3 regions of the Pseudoalteromonas sp. P1-30 genome follow, and region 2 is predicted to be linked to each of the others. Evidence: predicted binding sites of a transcription regulator. Region 2 holds the regulator's gene; each other region holds the start of a gene.
What was found. The regulator LexA, encoded in region 2, represses DNA repair genes until DNA is damaged. The targets are predictions, from matches to a motif close to TACTGTATNNNNATACAGTA.

Region 1 (5,509 bases), on a different contig from region 2:
GGCGTGGTGTCGATTTAGGTAAGCAAATTAACGAACGTTACCCTGACTTAAGCTTGGTGATTGTTAGTGGTGCAGAGCCCGATCCTAAGCAGATCAAAGATTTAAATATTAATCATGTACTTTTGAAACCGATTAATCTGAGCTTATTAGAAACCTTGATCAGCTCGTAATTTAGAAGTTATTTTATGCAGTCGATAAAACTAGAAAGTGAGATATTAACACCCTCTAAAGTAGTATGCGTTGGGCGTAATTACACCGCGCATATTGCTGAGCTTAATAATGAGCTACCAGATCAAATGGTATTGTTTAATAAACCGAACAGTGCGCTTTCGTCTACCTTATTTGCTACGCACAATAACGACACACTGCATTATGAAACCGAGCTGTGTTTTGTTATTAAAAATAATGAGTTGGCAGGCGTAGGTTTAGGGTTGGATTTAACTAAACGTACCGTGCAAAGTAAGCTTAAAAATAAAGGGTTACCGTGGGAGCGCGCCAAGGCGTTTAACGGCTCGGTATTATTAACGCCCTTTGTCGCTATAGCGGATGCTGAGCAGGCGTTTACGTTTGAGCTTAAAATTAACGATAACGTTATTCAACAAGGCGATACGCAATTTATGATACACAAGCCTAAAGATATTTTAAGTGAAATTAATGAGTTTATGCACTTAGAAAATGGCGATGTAATAATGACAGGAACGCCTGCAGGCGTAGGGGAAGTGCCTGCAAACAGCGTATTTACAGTAAGCTTGTATGCTAATTCGACCTGCTTGTTATCGCAAAGTTGGCAGGCACAATAGGATTAAGTATTTGCTGTTGGTAATGCTTAGTAAACTGCGGAAAACTTTGCTCTAACCAAAAGCGCTGACTATTTATATAAGCAGGCGATTGTAATACCTGCTTATGTAGCGCTTTATTTATTTTATTAAGCGCCTTGGTAGCAAAATCATTCGGTGCTCTTACTGCACACCCTATAGCCCCTAAAACAAACTCTCTAGGGTCTTCTTCAATTGGTAAACTGACTATATTTTTAAACTTACTGTGGTTGACAAAATAATCCCTCATAAACGGGTAGTCTATTGTGTAATCTAAAAAGCCGCGACTCAAGCGAGCAATAACAGCTTGGCTTTCATTTTCGCTGCTCCAGCTTAGCGATGCTTTATGATACACCGTGGTGTTTTCGATTATTTTATTAATTTTTGAAGTAAACTTGCGCGCCGCGGCTTGACCATACACATATTGCTCGTCTGACAATAAATGAATAAGTTTAATAGGGCTGCCATACTTAGCGTGTATTTCTGGAGCAAGTTTTTGAGTGGTTAAAACCGAAAAAGGCGGGTAAACCGTGGTGGGGGTAGAAAACTGTAACACCCCATTGGCCGTTTTTTTATGAATAACACACGGAAAGCATACATTATCGCCTTCATTTAAGTGCTTATTAATTCGCTCTTGCGGCACGATTAGTCGTGTATGTTTTACATCATCAATGCTGTTAATTAGTTGCTCGGTGAGGTTGTCGCAAATACCACCTTGCGGCGCATGCGAATCTTTATCCATATGAAAGGGGGGCGTGTAACTTTGTAGCCATACAATTTCTTTAATTGGGTGAGTATTGTCAGCGTACCCGTAACGCATTAAACCACCTAGGACACCAAAGAATAAAATTACATTTCTAAGCATAACTCACTAAAAATAATCCATTTAAATTAACTTTAGTATAGTTTTACTTTTTATATGTTCAAATGTAAGAGAGAAAAAGGCAGTAAAAAAACTGCCTATTATTTTGGTTTAATATGGCTGCGGGTAATCTTTAAAAATAGTGCCAATTTCAGTTAGAGTGTCGTCGCTTAAAGTTATGCTAAAAGCGTCAATGTCTTCTTTTAATTGGGCCATGCTGGTCGCACCAATAATTGACGAGGTAACGCCATCGACTTGATTACACCAAGCAAGAGCCAATTGGGCTGGGGTTATGCCGCTTGCATGTGCAAGCTCTACATAACGCTGCGTGGCTTTTTGCGCGTTAGGGGTATCTCTAAAAATGCCATTGCGCTGCATAAATGTCCAACGCGAGCCCGCTGGGCGTGCGCCGTTTAGGTATTTACCCGTTAGCAGGCCAGCAGCAAGCGGCGACCAAGGTAAATAAGCAATGTCTTCATGGATACACTGCTCAATTAAATAAGGCCAATCTTTAGCGTGCGCTAGGCTAAACTCGTTCTGAATAGACACCATACGCGGTAAGTTATGCACTTTTGCTAAATTTAAAAATTGGCTAATGCCCCATGGGGTGTCATCTGAAAGGCCACAATATTTTATTTTTCCGGTTTTAACACACTCATTAAGACCCTCTAAAATATCAAGCATACCCGCTTGTTGTTGCTCAGTATCTACGTCACTAAAAGTGAGTTTACCTGGCCACTGCCTGCCAAAATGTGGGGTAGAGCGATTAGGCCAATGCAATTGGTATAAATCTATGTAGTCGGTTTGTAGGCGTTTAAGCGAGTTATCTACGGCCTCAATGACAGCGCTGCGTGTTATATCGCCGCCATCTCGTACCCACGACAAGCCATTGCCTGCAATTTTACTCGCCAATACAATATCACTGCGCTTTTGCGCATTGCGACTTAGCCAGTTACCTATAATTTGCTCTGTTTTACCGTAGGTCTCTGGTGAAGGAGGAACGGCATACATTTCGGCAGTATCTATAAAATTAACGCCTTGTGCCAAGGCATAAGCTATTTGCTCATCGGCGTCTTGTTGGGTATTTTGTTTACCCCAAGTCATGCTGCCTAAGCATACTCTAGAAACATCAACACCGCTGCTGCCTAACGGACTGTATTGCATTTAAAATCCTTAAATTATGTAAGATCTTGAGAGTGGATAATTAATACCAATTCGCAATAAACCTACTTAAGCGAATTGATGTAGTGCCGATAGTAATGGCTCTGAAATAGCCGCTTTTTGTCCTGTTTTAAAGTCAAACATAACAACTTGAGAATAGCCTGTGGTAGTAATAGCTTGCTGAGCATGGCTAAATACAGAGTAATTCATCATAAAACGGTCGCTTTTTATATCTGAAATAGTAATACCTACGGTTAAGGTATCTGGGAAGGTCACTGGACGTTTATAGCGAATATTGTTTTCACTAATGACCGGGCCTATTCCACCTGGTTTTATCGTATCAAACTGATTTATTTTATTTAGAAAATCGATACGCGCAATTTCAAAATAACGCAAGTACACCACGTTGTTAACATGTTGTAGGGCGTCCATATCGGCCCATGCTACGGTGATATCGGTATGAATAGGGTGCAGATCTTTGAACCTTTGCATGTATGTGTACTCTTAGTTTTAAATGAATGAGGTTATCAATATGGTGTTTGTAGCTCAAGACAATAAATGCCATGTTTTTTTATAAGATGATTGTACCTATTTATTTTTAGGACTACAGTTAAATAACACAGACAACACACACACGAGAACACACATGCAAAATATAATTAATTGGGCTTTAGCCAGTTTAGTTTTTATAGCGTCTTTTGCTTGCTATGCAATGGGTAATGCCTCCGGCGGCATAATGCTTTTAGCTGCGGGGTTTTTATTGGAGTTTGTTTTTTGGCTACATTGCTTTAAAAAATCAAAGCGCTTTAAGCAGCCGTTTTAAAAAAGCTGTTTAAAGCTTGCACGGTTAAAAGCGCTACACTTAGTAGCGCTTTTAACTTTAGCAAGTTAAACAGGCTTTAATGGGCTTGCTTAATGAAAGTGAATCCATAATAATGGCTGTATAAATAAACAGTTGTTATGTGGTAATGAAAAAGTTTATTCATATCGACATGGACTGCTTTTATGCAGCGGTTGAAATGCGCGATAACCCCAAACTTGCCAGTGTGCCTTTAGCGATTGGTGGCAATAGCCGTCGTGGCGTGCTCTCTACAGCAAATTATATAGCGCGCGAATATGGTGTTCGCTCGGCTATGTCTAACTACCACGCTAAGCAATTATGCCCCGATTTAGTTATTGTGCCTGGGCGCATGGCGGTTTATAAAGAAATTTCTAACCAAATACGCGCTGTATTTAAACGCTACACCGATCAAATAGAGCCGCTGTCGCTTGATGAAGCTTACCTAGATGTAACCAACAGCACCGCATGCAAAGGCAGCGCAACACTTATTGCTCAGCAAATTAGAGCAGATATTTATAACGATACCGGCCTTACTGCCTCTGCCGGAGTTGCCCCCATTAAGTTTATTGCCAAAATAGCCAGTGACGAAAATAAACCCAATGGCCAATTTGTGGTTTTACCGGATGAAGTTGATGCGTTTTTAAATAATTTACCGCTGGGTAAAATCCCTGGTGTGGGCAAAGTAACCCTCGAAAAGCTTAATTTAAAGGGGTTATACACAGGAAAAGACGTTCGCGAGAAAGGCGTTAATTGGATGCAGCAGCATGTGGGCAATTTTGGTGTATCGCTTTATCAAAAATGTGCTGGCGAATATATTGGTAAAGTAACCACTGAGCGAGTGCGTAAATCCCTTAGTGTTGAACACACCTATGAATACAACAAAAACAGCTTACAAGAATGTTTAGATCAGTTACCTAAATTACTCGAAGAGCTAACAGCGCGCCTTAATAAGCAAAAGCTGCAAAATCGTATTAATAAGCTAAGTGTAAAAGTGAAGTTTGCAAACTTTGTTGTTACCTCTGCTGATCAAGCTCATCATCAATTAAATACTGCTATTTTTACTGAATTACTCTCTAAGGCGTATCAACGCGGGATGCAGCAACCAGTGCGTTTATTAGGTATTGGAGTGGGTGTTAAAAATGAACCTAATTTAAATCTGCAACTGAGTATTCTTGATTAACTACATGCTTTTTTGCAATTTAGAGTGCTTTAGCACAGTAATTTAAACGCGGTATAAGCAGGGCTGCCTTTACTAAAAACTATATAGTTGTTAATTTCTTCTTAAAACATGGAGTCACTTTAGTTTGCTGTAAAACCAAGTTGCCAGATTAAAATGAGCTGATCGCAGTTGGCTGGTTTTGTGTTTTTATATCAACGATAATAGCCCCTTATGTTTTCTAACAGGAGTTTTACTTATGGCATATCCTCAAGCGATAGCTGCACAATCACTTAGTGCAAGCTTTGACTCATTTTCTCACGATGCACTTATTATAATTAGTGATGACTTTTCTCAATTAGCCAATAACTCATTAAGTGATGCTATCGAATCACACGCTAAAGTAGATTCTCGTATTGGTAAACAAGTTACGTTTTTAGTGGTTGATAATGTACGCGTTGTTTTAGCACCTACGGGGCCGCTTAACCGCGATTACGATGATGTAAGGCGCTACTTTGATGCTGCTAAACTAGCGATTAACGAAGCAAAAGCCGCGGGTAGTGTAAACCCTGCTATTTACTTACCTAAATTACATACAGATGCGCGTTACCAGCATGCGTTAGAAGTGGCGTATTTAGGGGCATGCCAAGCATTATGGCAGCCTTTAGAGGCGC
Region 2 (5,509 bases):
AATAAAATAATACCGCATAAACAAAATAGTACGCTGGTGGCTGCAAAACTGATGAGAAGCGGGTTGTTAAAATCTTCACGCTCGTCGTAATCCATTATGTGTAGCATCCAAAAAAAGTCGAATATGCGCCATAATGTGCTGCGAACGGTGATAACTTTGCCGTTAATTGCGTTTAAATACAGCGTAGTATTAAAGGTGTCGTTAAATTGTACTTGCCACACATTTTTTTTGTATCCCACCTCTCGAGTGCCTTGTTTTAAAAGTGTAGTGCTAATTGGCTTAGCGTCGATGAGTAAATGCGCTTGTGCATTAGCGGTAATTTGTATTTTGGTGGGTGGCTGAAAAGGGCGCCCCGTTAAACCATTAAAGCTTTGCTGCTCGTCAGTATTAATAACAGTAATAAGCGGGGTCGTTAAAAAGTGCTCAAACACTATTTGCGTGGGGTTAGGTACTTGGGCAGTAATATTATCGAGTGATGTGGGGTAATCTGCTTGAGTAAATGGGTTTGTAAGTATGCGCTTAGCAAGGTGCTTACCGTGTACGTATTCAAGTGGTATCGCGCTCATTACTAAGCCGCCTAAAAGCCAAGCTAAAATTTGTAAGGCAAGTAAATAGCCTAGCCACTTATGTAGTTTTCGAGCGCGCTTAAATAGTTGTTTTTTCATTTTGTGCTTCTTATTATTTTTAGCGTTAGTGTATTACAGCAGCCCATGCTTTTACTGCGGCATTTTGTCGCAGTTATTCATAAGCTTACTCTAACTTTATAAAAATAATAAAAAGGAGCGGTAAAAAATCAGTGAGGCTGTGTTTAATGCTCACGTAAGGCATTTATTAGCCCTTGTTTGCTCATTTTTGAGCGGCCGCTAATGCCGAGCTCTTTAGCTTTATTGTACAGCTGCTTTTTAGTGCGTAGCTCATACTTTGAGGCTTTGCCGCCTTTGACAGCAGTTTTATGAGTATTGCTATTAGCAATGCGCGCGGCTTTTTTTTGCTCATGCCTTCATCTCGAAGCGCATCGTACTGATCGTCATTTTTAATTTGCGGGCCATGACCTACCATAATTGTCCTCCTGAAGCGTTTAATTACACAGTGTGTGTGTATAACTTTCATACATAAACGGTAAAATTAAGCGTAACTAGCCTAACCCGTTTTATAAGGCAAATTAGGTGCCAATGGCGTTTAAACAGGTATTTTCTATGAATAAAGCCATGTTTAGCGCTTAGTTGATTTGGTATAAAAGTAAAACTGCGTTAAAGTTTGCGATGAAACTATAAGAGGGTAAAAAGCAGACAATGTCGGAAATTCAATTTTTAAATGTAGATCTAGAGCTTGAGTCTAAACAAGATATTAGCGCCCTGGTGGCAGACTTAAAGAAAAACGCGATGGTTTTGCATTATGACAAAGACGAATATCGTCAATTGGCGCGTATTGAAGCCTCAGGTGATATAACCACGCCAGACAAAGCAATCAACCACTTATGTGAATTAATAGAGTCGTGTTCACGTAATGCGCTTAAGCAGTGGCTAAGCTGTTCGCGCAGAACGTTTGATATAGGCTTTGAGTCGGGCACGTCACCTAAGTGTTTTAACCAAGCTCTACATGCAGATACACTACTACGTATATCTGCAATTGGCGCTGGTATGGAAATAACGATTTACCCTATCGAAAAGTAGCCATAGTTAATTATTTGCGCTCGACAACCGCTGCGGTCATTTTTGATACGCAGCAAAGCTCGCCGCGGCTATTGGTTATTTTTATTTCCCATACAGAACTGCGCTTACCAATATGAAATGCACGAGTAACGGCGGTTAAAGTGCCATTTCGAGAGGCCTTTAAGTGGCTGGCGCTAATTTCCTGTCCAACACAATAAAATTTTGTAAAGTCCACTACAAAGTTAGCGGCGTAGCTTGCTACGGTTTCGGCAAGTACCACATTTGCGCCACCATGTACCATACCAATAGGATTATGATGCTCAGGAATAGCAGGCATGGTAGCCACTAGGTAATCATCTCCTATTTCGGTTATTTCTATGCCCATAGTTTTCATTAGCGTGCCTTGGCCGTTTATTCCCTCATCTAACTGTTTGCAAAGCTCTAATGTAATGGGTTGATGCCAAATACTCATAATTACTCCTTTATATTGAAAGCAAATTTATAGCATTTTAAATACTGAACGTCTGTAATTACCTAAAATTTATCCAGGTGCGGTGTATTTAGCTATTTTAAAGCACAATTTAAATTTGCGATTTTTATTTAACTGTATATACTCACAGTTAAATGTACTGTATGGAAAACCAGTTGTATGCGACCATTAACTAAACGCCAAGCTCAAATACTCGAACTAATAAAAGTTTTTATTAAAGACACTGGTATGCCTCCTACACGTGCCGAAATTGCGCAAACACTCGGTTTTAAAAGTGCCAATGCCGCAGAAGAGCACTTAAAAGCGCTTGCCAAAAAAGGTGTTATTAAAATGAAACCAGGCGCAAGCCGTGGTATTCAATTGGTTGAAGAAGAAGAGCCAGAGCAACTAGGGCTACCATTAATTGGTAGAGTTGCAGCGGGTTCGCCTATTTTGGCGCAAGAACATGTTGAGAGTCACTGTAAAATAGACCCACTTATGTTTAAACCAGCCGCCGACTTTTTACTGCGTGTTAACGGCATGAGTATGAAAGATATAGGTATTATGGATGGTGACTTACTTGCCGTACACCGTACTCAAACTGCAGAAAACGGCCAAGTTGTGGTTGCACGAGTAGATGAAGACGTAACCGTAAAACGCCTAGAAAAAGCAGGCCGAAAAGTATTATTACACGCTGAAAACGAAGAGTTTACGCCTATAGAGGTAGACCTTGAAAACGAATCTTTTAATATTGAAGGGTTAGCCGTTGGCGTAATAAGAAATGCCGACTGGATGTAATTTTTAACTATTTTTAAGTAATATCTATAAATGCGCACTTTTTAGTGTGCATTTTTGTTTTAGAAACAAACCTTCCACCATCTCAAAGCGCCCTAAAATTATTTAGGCTGTAAACTTTTTTTCACTCATACTTTTATCTTCCTAGGCGTGTTACATCCCTTAATTTTGCTCGTGTCTTGGCTGTTAAATAACAATTTAATACGCCGTCATTTAGTCAATCTTAAAATATCACTTGATTGTTTTTTATACTAAAACTTGCTTGTTGTACGTTTTTTAGCTAATCATTAATGTGCTGGACTAACAATAACTCACAGCTTTTTAGTTATGAGAACACACAATATACACAAACCTTTTGTTGTCCTAGCGATACCAATTAAAAATAAGATTGGTTAAAAAATAAAAATAACGAATTGGCGTTTAAGCCGTATGCCTCTTCGCTTTGCATTCGCAATAGCATCAAAGGAGCCGTCACATGGGTAAACTGACCTCTACCTTGTGGCTTGTGTTGATTATGTTCCCGCAGCAAGTGCTGGCTAATAGCCAATACAATATGCGCAAGGGCGTAACCGATATAAGTAATAATGTATATCAGCTACACATGACCATATTTTTAATATGTTGTGTGATTGGGGTGATAGTGTTCGCAATAATGTTTTGGGCACTGATTCATCACCGTAAATCTAAAGGGGCAGTTCCTGCCCAATTTCATGAAAGTACCAAAGTAGAAATTCTTTGGACTGCCATTCCGTTTGTTATTTTAATTGCCATGGCAATCCCTGCCACTAAAACCCTCATTGCGATGGAAGATGCCAGTAAGGCCGACTTAACCATTAAAATTACAGGGTCACAGTGGAAATGGCATTATGAATATATGGGAGAAGACGTAGAGTTTTACTCTATTTTATCTACCCCTCAAGACGAAATAGCCAACCTTGCTAATAAAAACCCTAATTACTTACTTGAGGTTGATAAACCTTTAGTACTGCCAATTAATCAAAAGGTGCGTTTTTTAATGACCTCTGATGATGTTATTCACTCTTGGTGGGTACCCGATTTTGCCGTTAAAAAAGATGCCAATCCGGGGTTTATCAACGAAACGTGGACCAACATTAACGAAGAAGGTATTTACCGAGGACAGTGTGCAGAGCTGTGCGGTAAAGATCATGGTTTTATGCCCGTGGTGGTTGAAGCTAAATCGCAAGAGGACTTTAACGCATGGCTTGCAGATGCTAAGCAAGCTAAGCAAAAAGCTGCACTTGCTGATGCCGCATTGCTTGAGACAACAATTCCTAAAGAAGAGCTAATGACACTAGGTGAGCAAGTGTATATGGCAAGTTGCGCTGCGTGTCATCAACCTACTGGTATGGGGTTACCGGGAGTATTTCCTGCGCTAAAAGGCAGCCCCATTGTTTTGGGTGATATAAAAGATCACATTGATGTAGTGATTCATGGCCGCCCAGGAACTGCAATGCAGGCATTTGCAAAGCAGCTCTCAATTAAACAACTTGCAGCGGTAATTACCTATAAACGTAATGCGTGGGGTAATGAAACGGGTGATGTCATCCAACCTAGTGAAATTCAGGCAGCACTTGATGCGGAGGCGAACTAATGAGTAGCATAGTAGAACAACCTAACGCCAATGACGCTCACCACGGCCATCACCCAGCCAAAGGTTTTAAACGTTGGTTATACACAACAAACCATAAAGATATTGGCAGCATGTACTTAATTTTTTCGCTGACTATGTTTTTAATTGGCGGTGCAATGGCCATGGTTATTCGGGCTGAGTTATTTCAGCCAGGATTACAATTGGTAGACCCACACTTTTTTAACCAAATGACCACAGTACACGGTTTAATTATGGTGTTTGGTGCTGTAATGCCAGCCTTTACGGGACTTGCTAACTGGATGGTACCGCTTATGATTGGCGCGCCAGATATGGCACTGCCCAGAATGAACAACTGGAGCTTTTGGATTTTACCCTTCGCTTTTTTAATTTTATTGGCCTCGTTATTAATGCCTGGAGGCGGCCCCGCATTTGGCTGGACGTTCTATGCGCCGCTTTCAACAACGTACAGTAACGACAACACCGCAATGTTTGTGTTTGCAGTGCACATTATGGGGATTAGCTCAATTATGGGCGCAATAAACGTTATTGTGACCATTGTTAATTTACGTGCCCCAGGCATGACATGGATGAAGCTACCATTATTCGTTTGGACATGGCTAATAACCGCATTTTTATTAATTGCTGTTATGCCCGTACTGGCCGGAGCGGTCACTATGGTGCTCACCGATAAATACTTTGGAACCAGCTTTTTTGATGCGGCAGGTGGCGGCGATCCGGTGATGTTTCAGCACATATTTTGGTTTTTTGGCCATCCCGAAGTGTACATCATGATTTTACCCGCCTTTGGTATTATTTCGACCATAGTGCCTACATTCTCACGTAAAAAACTATTTGGTTATGCCTCAATGGTTTACGCAACCTCCTCTATTGCATTACTGAGCTTTATAGTGTGGGCGCATCATATGTTTACGACCGGTATGCCCGTTGCTGGCGAGCTATTTTTTATGTACGCGACCATGC
Region 3 (5,509 bases), on a different contig from region 2:
ACCAGTAGCATTTCGTTATCTGCAGTTATTGGTACAATCATTACAGCCCCGCGGCCACCGCCACGTATGCGCTCATACTGGCGCTCTTCGTCATTAGAAAACTTAAGCTCTAACGATTCAACAGTAAATAAACGGCTTTTAGCAACTACATTGTTACTAATAATTTGAGGCGGAGTTGGGTGCTTTTTCTGTGTCATTGGCGTTATTTTGCTATCATGGCAGTTGTGCTTAATCATAAACTTTTCACAAGGAAAAGCCCATGCTAAATTGGTCAAAAATCGATACCGTTTTACTCGATATGGACGGAACATTACTCGATTTACATTTCGATAGTCACTTTTGGCTTAACGTTGTACCAGAGCAACTTGCGCTCACTCGCAATATTACCCTTGATGAAGCAAAAGCCGATATGCACAAACGCTATCAGGCGGTAAGTGGTCAAATACAGTGGTATTGCTTAGATTATTGGCAAGAGCAACTCAATTTACCGATAATGGAATTAAAACGCCAAACCCAGCACTTAATAAAAGTACGCGAAGATGTGCCCCACTTTTTAACTGAGCTAAAAAAAGCAGGTAAAGAGCTAATTCTTTTAACTAACGCCCACCCTGAAAACGTCATGCTTAAATTTGAACATACCGCGATAGATAATTATTTAGATGGCGTGGTGTCTACTCATCAATACGGAGTGAGTAAAGAGCAGCAAAGTTTATGGCATCAAGTACAAAAAGACTTAGGGTTTAATAAGCAGCGCACTTTGTTTGTTGATGATAGTGTGCCAGTTTTAAATGCTGCCCGAGAATACGGCATTGAACATTTACTTGCGGTGGCCAACCCAGATAGCCAGCAACCACATAATGTAATAGCCGATTACTTAAACGTAACCGACTACAGAAACATAATCTAGCAGCTAGATTATTGTTGCGGGTAACGCGCCACTAGGCCTTGATATACTAACTTTGCAAAGTCGGCATGTTCGGTATCAAGGCTTTTAACGACTTCGACTAAATGCTCGTTATCTTCTTGGCCATTCCATACTTTGATGTAGCTGCCATCTTTGTAGCCATGATCTTGGCGGAAAAAGTTTAACGTGTTTTTACCTACGTAACCGCGGTATAAATCGTCAATATCCATCCCTATTTGCGCCATACACCCTGCAAACGCGGCCGCGTTAAAGGTTTTATTTGCAACTGCTGAAGCTGCTAATATTTCAAGAGTTTGTTTAAAGTCATCTGCGGCCTGTGGTGCGCTAAGTTCTTGTTCTAGCTGCTTAGCTAACTCTTCGTAAGAGGTTGTTCCGTCAATTCTTAACGACAAACCAAAATGAAATATATCAACCAATTCTAGAATTACTTGCTCGGTGTCTGGGGTTTGTTTTTTCCACCACTTCCAACCGTAATGATCTAGCATTTCTGCACACTCAACCCAAATGGCCCTGTACCACTCAAAGCCTTGGCTAAACCATTGATCATGAACTTTAGTGTTCATGGCATTTTGCATTTCTAGCATTACTACTAGCTTATTTAAGTTGGCTGACATATCGTTTCCACTTGAGCTTTTAAATTACGCTTATGATACAGGCAAATAATAAAAAGTGCATTTTTGATCTATTATAAACAGCACATAAAAACAGGGCAGGAAATAATGATGAGTAAAGTGTTACTGCACACCTTGGCGACTATTGTAATGGCTGCTTTTTTAGTAACGAATGCGCAAGCAAGTACAGAAGGAATTGCTGCAGCCCCCGAGCAAGTATCACCATTATTACCGGGCTTAAGCGTGCCTAATATAACGCTCAAAGATCAACATGGTAATAATATAGAGTTACAAAAGCGCTTTGCTGAAAAAACAACGGTACTTATTATTTACCGCGGTGGTTGGTGTCCTTATTGCTCAAAGCAACTGGCTAATATACAAAAAATTGAGCAGCAACTCGCTAATTTAAATGCGCAAATTATTGCAGTATCGCCAGATAGCCCAGAAAAACTAGCCCAAAGTAAAATAAGCTCGCCAAATTATTTACTGCTTTCAGATGATAGCTTAACCCTAACAAAGGCCTTAGGTTTAGCTTATTTTTTAGATGATAAAACAGCCGCAATCTATCGCAATAAGCGCGGTGTTAACTTTGTTGATGCCCAAGGCAAGGTAAACGTCGCTTTACCTGTACCGGCTGTATTTGTAATTGATAAAAGCGGCGTTGTGTATTTTCAGTACGCAAATCCTAATTACAAAGTACGTTTAACAGAGGAGCTATTATTAGCTGGCGTTAAATCAATAGAAAATCAATAATCTGTAGATATATACCAATCGACTTAAATATTTAATCATTCTAGGGTGCTAAATAGAGCGCTATAAATGCCTAATAACTTTAAACAATTGATATTACAAAAAAGGCCAACTAGGTTGGCCTTTTAAACGTTTAACGCGAGCCACTAAACTCAGCCCACGACTCAATTAAATCTATAAAATCTTCAAAGCCACAACCACTCACTAGGCCATTTTCTTCAAGCATTAAGTCATCATCTTGATAGGCGACTAAATCTTCGCTGTCTTGGTGTAGGGCATGGGCTTCAAATAAGGCTTCGTCTTTAGAGAGTATTAAGTCTATCTCTTGGCCTTTTAACGTTATTGGCTCGTAACTTGTTTTTACCGAGCTAATAAGTGCTTGTACCATCGCGACTTTTTCTTTGCCAATTTCTTCGTTTAACCAGCGGCCAATTAGGGCATGCTCGCTGCTTATTTTAATGCGCAGCCCACTAATAGGGTCACGTATAAATTGATATTCCATAATTTTTACTTTTAAAACGCTAATGCACTAATTATACCCATAAATAGCCTTAAACACCGACCCTAAAACGCAAAATAGCGCCAATGGGCGCTATTTAAATAGGCGACATAAAAGCTAACTTCGCGATCTAAAACGTGCAGCATCTATAATCGACCATAAATAAATAATAGGCACGAGTACAAAGCCTACTAATACATAAATAAGTGCGTAACTAATTATAATAGCTAGCGCAAAAAAGATAGCGGCTAAAATTCGCCCTTGTACCAATTGCCCTAAACCAGGAAAAAATATATTACACAACGCTGCAATAACATTACCGCCAGAACCTTGATCAGCCATACTCACCTCTGTAGTTAATTAATTTTAAGTTTTAGTTATTTACTTACTATCACACTTTATGCCAATTTATTAAAGCTTAAAAATCAAATAGTTAAATTACTACTAAATAACTGCTTTAGTATTTTTTACTAAATATAGGTCAATTTGATTATTTTTATTATTAATTATCGTTACTTAAGAGTACAAAAAAGCGACTAAGGGATTAGTTTTACAAGTATTTTTAGAATAGCTGTTCATAAAAACAGTATTTTATTTAGCCTAACAAAAACACCTGTTATACTGCCCTCATTATTGATTGAAAAGGCGTAACGATGGACGTTTCTGAATTACTCGATGGCTTAAATGACAAACAGCGCGATGCCGTTGCAGCCCCACTACAAAACATGCTGGTATTAGCAGGTGCTGGTTCGGGTAAAACACGTGTTTTAGTTCATCGTATCGCGTGGTTAATGCAGGTTGAGCAAGCATCGCCTTATAGTATTTTTGCGGTTACCTTTACTAATAAGGCCGCTAAAGAAATGCGCACCCGTGTTGAAGAAACCCTAAAAGCCCCTGTCGGTGGAATGTGGATTGGTACATTCCATGGTTTATCACACCGTATTTTGCGCGCTCATCACCGTGAAGCAAACCTGCCAGAAGCCTTTCAAATTTTAGACTCTGACGATCAACTTAGAATGATCAAGCGCTTATTAAAATCAATGAATATTGATGACAAAAAGTGGCCCGCCAAACAATTTGGCTGGTACATCAGCGCTAAAAAAGATGAAGCTCTGCGCCCTAAAGATATTCAAGCCTACGATATAAACGAGCAAATGATGCTGCGTGTATATGCCGCCTATCAAGAGGCGTGTGACCGTGCAGGTTTAGTCGATTTTGCAGAAATACTGCTACGTAGCTACGAAGTACTTAAAAATAACCCTACGCTACTTCGCCATTACCAGCAGCGCTTTGCCCACATGCTGGTAGACGAGTTCCAAGATACCAATACCATTCAATACGCATGGCTAAAGCTACTTGCTGGTGATACACAAAGCATTATGATTGTAGGCGACGATGACCAGAGTATTTACGGTTGGCGTGGCGCTAAAATAGAAAACATTAAACGCTTTCTAACTGATTTTGACGCCGAAACTATTCGTCTTGAGCAAAACTACCGCTCAACCGCGACCATTCTAAAAGCATCTAATGCGCTAATTAAAAATAACTCAGAGCGCATGGGTAAAAGCCTTTGGACCGATGGTAACGAAGGCGAGCCTATATCAATTTATGCCGCCTTTAACGAGCTAGACGAAGCCCGCTTTGTAAGCAGCAAGCTACGCAGCTGGTTAAATGCTGGTAATGCGTTGCAAGACGCCGCTATTTTATACCGTAGTAACGCGCAATCTCGTGTACTCGAGGAAGCCATGCTACAAGAAGGCTTAAAATACCGTATTTACGGTGGTATGCGATTCTTCGAGCGCCAAGAAATTAAAGATGCGCTATCGTACTTACGATTGGTAGGAAACCGCCAAGACGACGCCGCATTTGAGCGTGTAATTAACACCCCTGCGCGCGGTATTGGCGATAAAACACTTAGCCATATACGCGACTGTGCGCGTGCTGAGTCTCTCCCTCTTTGGTACGCAGCTAAAGCAATTGTTGAACAACAACATTTATCGGGTCGTGCGGCAAGCGCTGTTACAAAATTTGTAGAGTTGGTAGAGCACATAGAAGATAAAATTAGCGACCTTACACTGCAAGAGCAAGCCAAATACGCTATTCAAACCTCTGGCCTTATGGCCATGTATCAAGCTGAAAAAGGCGAAAAAGGCCGAGCTCGCGTAGAAAACTTAGAAGAGCTTATCAGTGCCTGCGATCAGTATGAACTCCCCGAAGAAGAAGAGTTTAGCTCACCACTACAAGGCTTTTTAGCTTATACATCGCTTGAGTCTGGTGAAGGCCAAGCCGATGAACACGAAGACGCTGTGCAAATGATGACTCTTCACTCTGCTAAGGGCTTAGAGTTTCCACTTGTGTTTATGGTGGGCGTTGAAGAAGGCATGTTCCCATCGCAGCAAAGTAATGAAGAATCAGGGCGCTTGGAAGAAGAACGCCGCCTTTGTTACGTGGGCATGACCCGTGCCATGGACAAACTTTACATAAGCCATGCCGAAAGCCGTCGTTTATACGGCCAAGAAAAGTACCATAGCCCGTCGCGGTTTTTACGCGAAATACCCGAAGATTGCGTAGAAGAAATTCGTATTAAAACACAGGTATCACGACCGCCTGCTGCAGGACGTTTTAGCGCATCAGTAAGTCATGCTGTATTTGAAGAAAGTGGTTTTAACTTAGGCCAACGTGTACTGCACGCTAAATTTGGTATTGGCACTGTGCTTAATTACG

Region 1: a site for LexA is predicted at 3,776-3,795, ahead of dinB (DNA polymerase IV). Genes of this name have one in related genera too.
Region 3: a site for LexA is predicted at 3,355-3,374, ahead of uvrD (DNA helicase II). Genes of this name have one in related genera too.

Annotation. Positions count from the first base shown of each region.
Region 1 covers NZ_LKBC01000012.1:40,985-46,493, reverse strand. Annotated here, with positions in the region: gene AN395_RS15375 (hybrid sensor histidine kinase/response regulator) at 1-170, shown strand, start outside; gene AN395_RS15370 (fumarylacetoacetate hydrolase family protein) at 186-800, shown strand; gene AN395_RS15365 (hypothetical protein) at 757-1,635, opposite strand; gene AN395_RS15360 (aldo/keto reductase) at 1,789-2,841, opposite strand; gene AN395_RS15355 (thioesterase family protein) at 2,908-3,330, opposite strand; gene dinB (DNA polymerase IV) at 3,807-4,859, shown strand; gene AN395_RS15345 (leucyl aminopeptidase family protein) at 5,095-5,509, shown strand, end outside.
Region 2 covers NZ_LKBC01000009.1:32,541-38,049, forward strand. Annotated here, with positions in the region: gene AN395_RS13615 (hypothetical protein) at 1-665, opposite strand, end outside; gene AN395_RS19795 (hypothetical protein) at 809-868, opposite strand; gene AN395_RS13620 (Rho termination factor) at 847-1,059, opposite strand; gene AN395_RS13625 (hypothetical protein) at 1,293-1,673, shown strand; gene AN395_RS13630 (PaaI family thioesterase) at 1,684-2,124, opposite strand; gene lexA (transcriptional repressor LexA) at 2,302-2,919, shown strand; gene coxB (cytochrome c oxidase subunit II) at 3,392-4,528, shown strand; gene ctaD (cytochrome c oxidase subunit I) at 4,528-5,509, shown strand, end outside.
Region 3 covers NZ_LKBC01000026.1:1,379-6,887, forward strand. Annotated here, with positions in the region: gene nudE (ADP compounds hydrolase NudE) at 1-197, opposite strand, end outside; gene yrfG (GMP/IMP nucleotidase) at 260-907, shown strand; gene AN395_RS19170 (dUTP diphosphatase) at 916-1,539, opposite strand; gene AN395_RS19175 (peroxiredoxin-like family protein) at 1,645-2,289, shown strand; gene AN395_RS19180 (YacL family protein) at 2,420-2,788, opposite strand; gene AN395_RS19185 (hypothetical protein) at 2,903-3,127, opposite strand; gene uvrD (DNA helicase II) at 3,439-5,509, shown strand, end outside.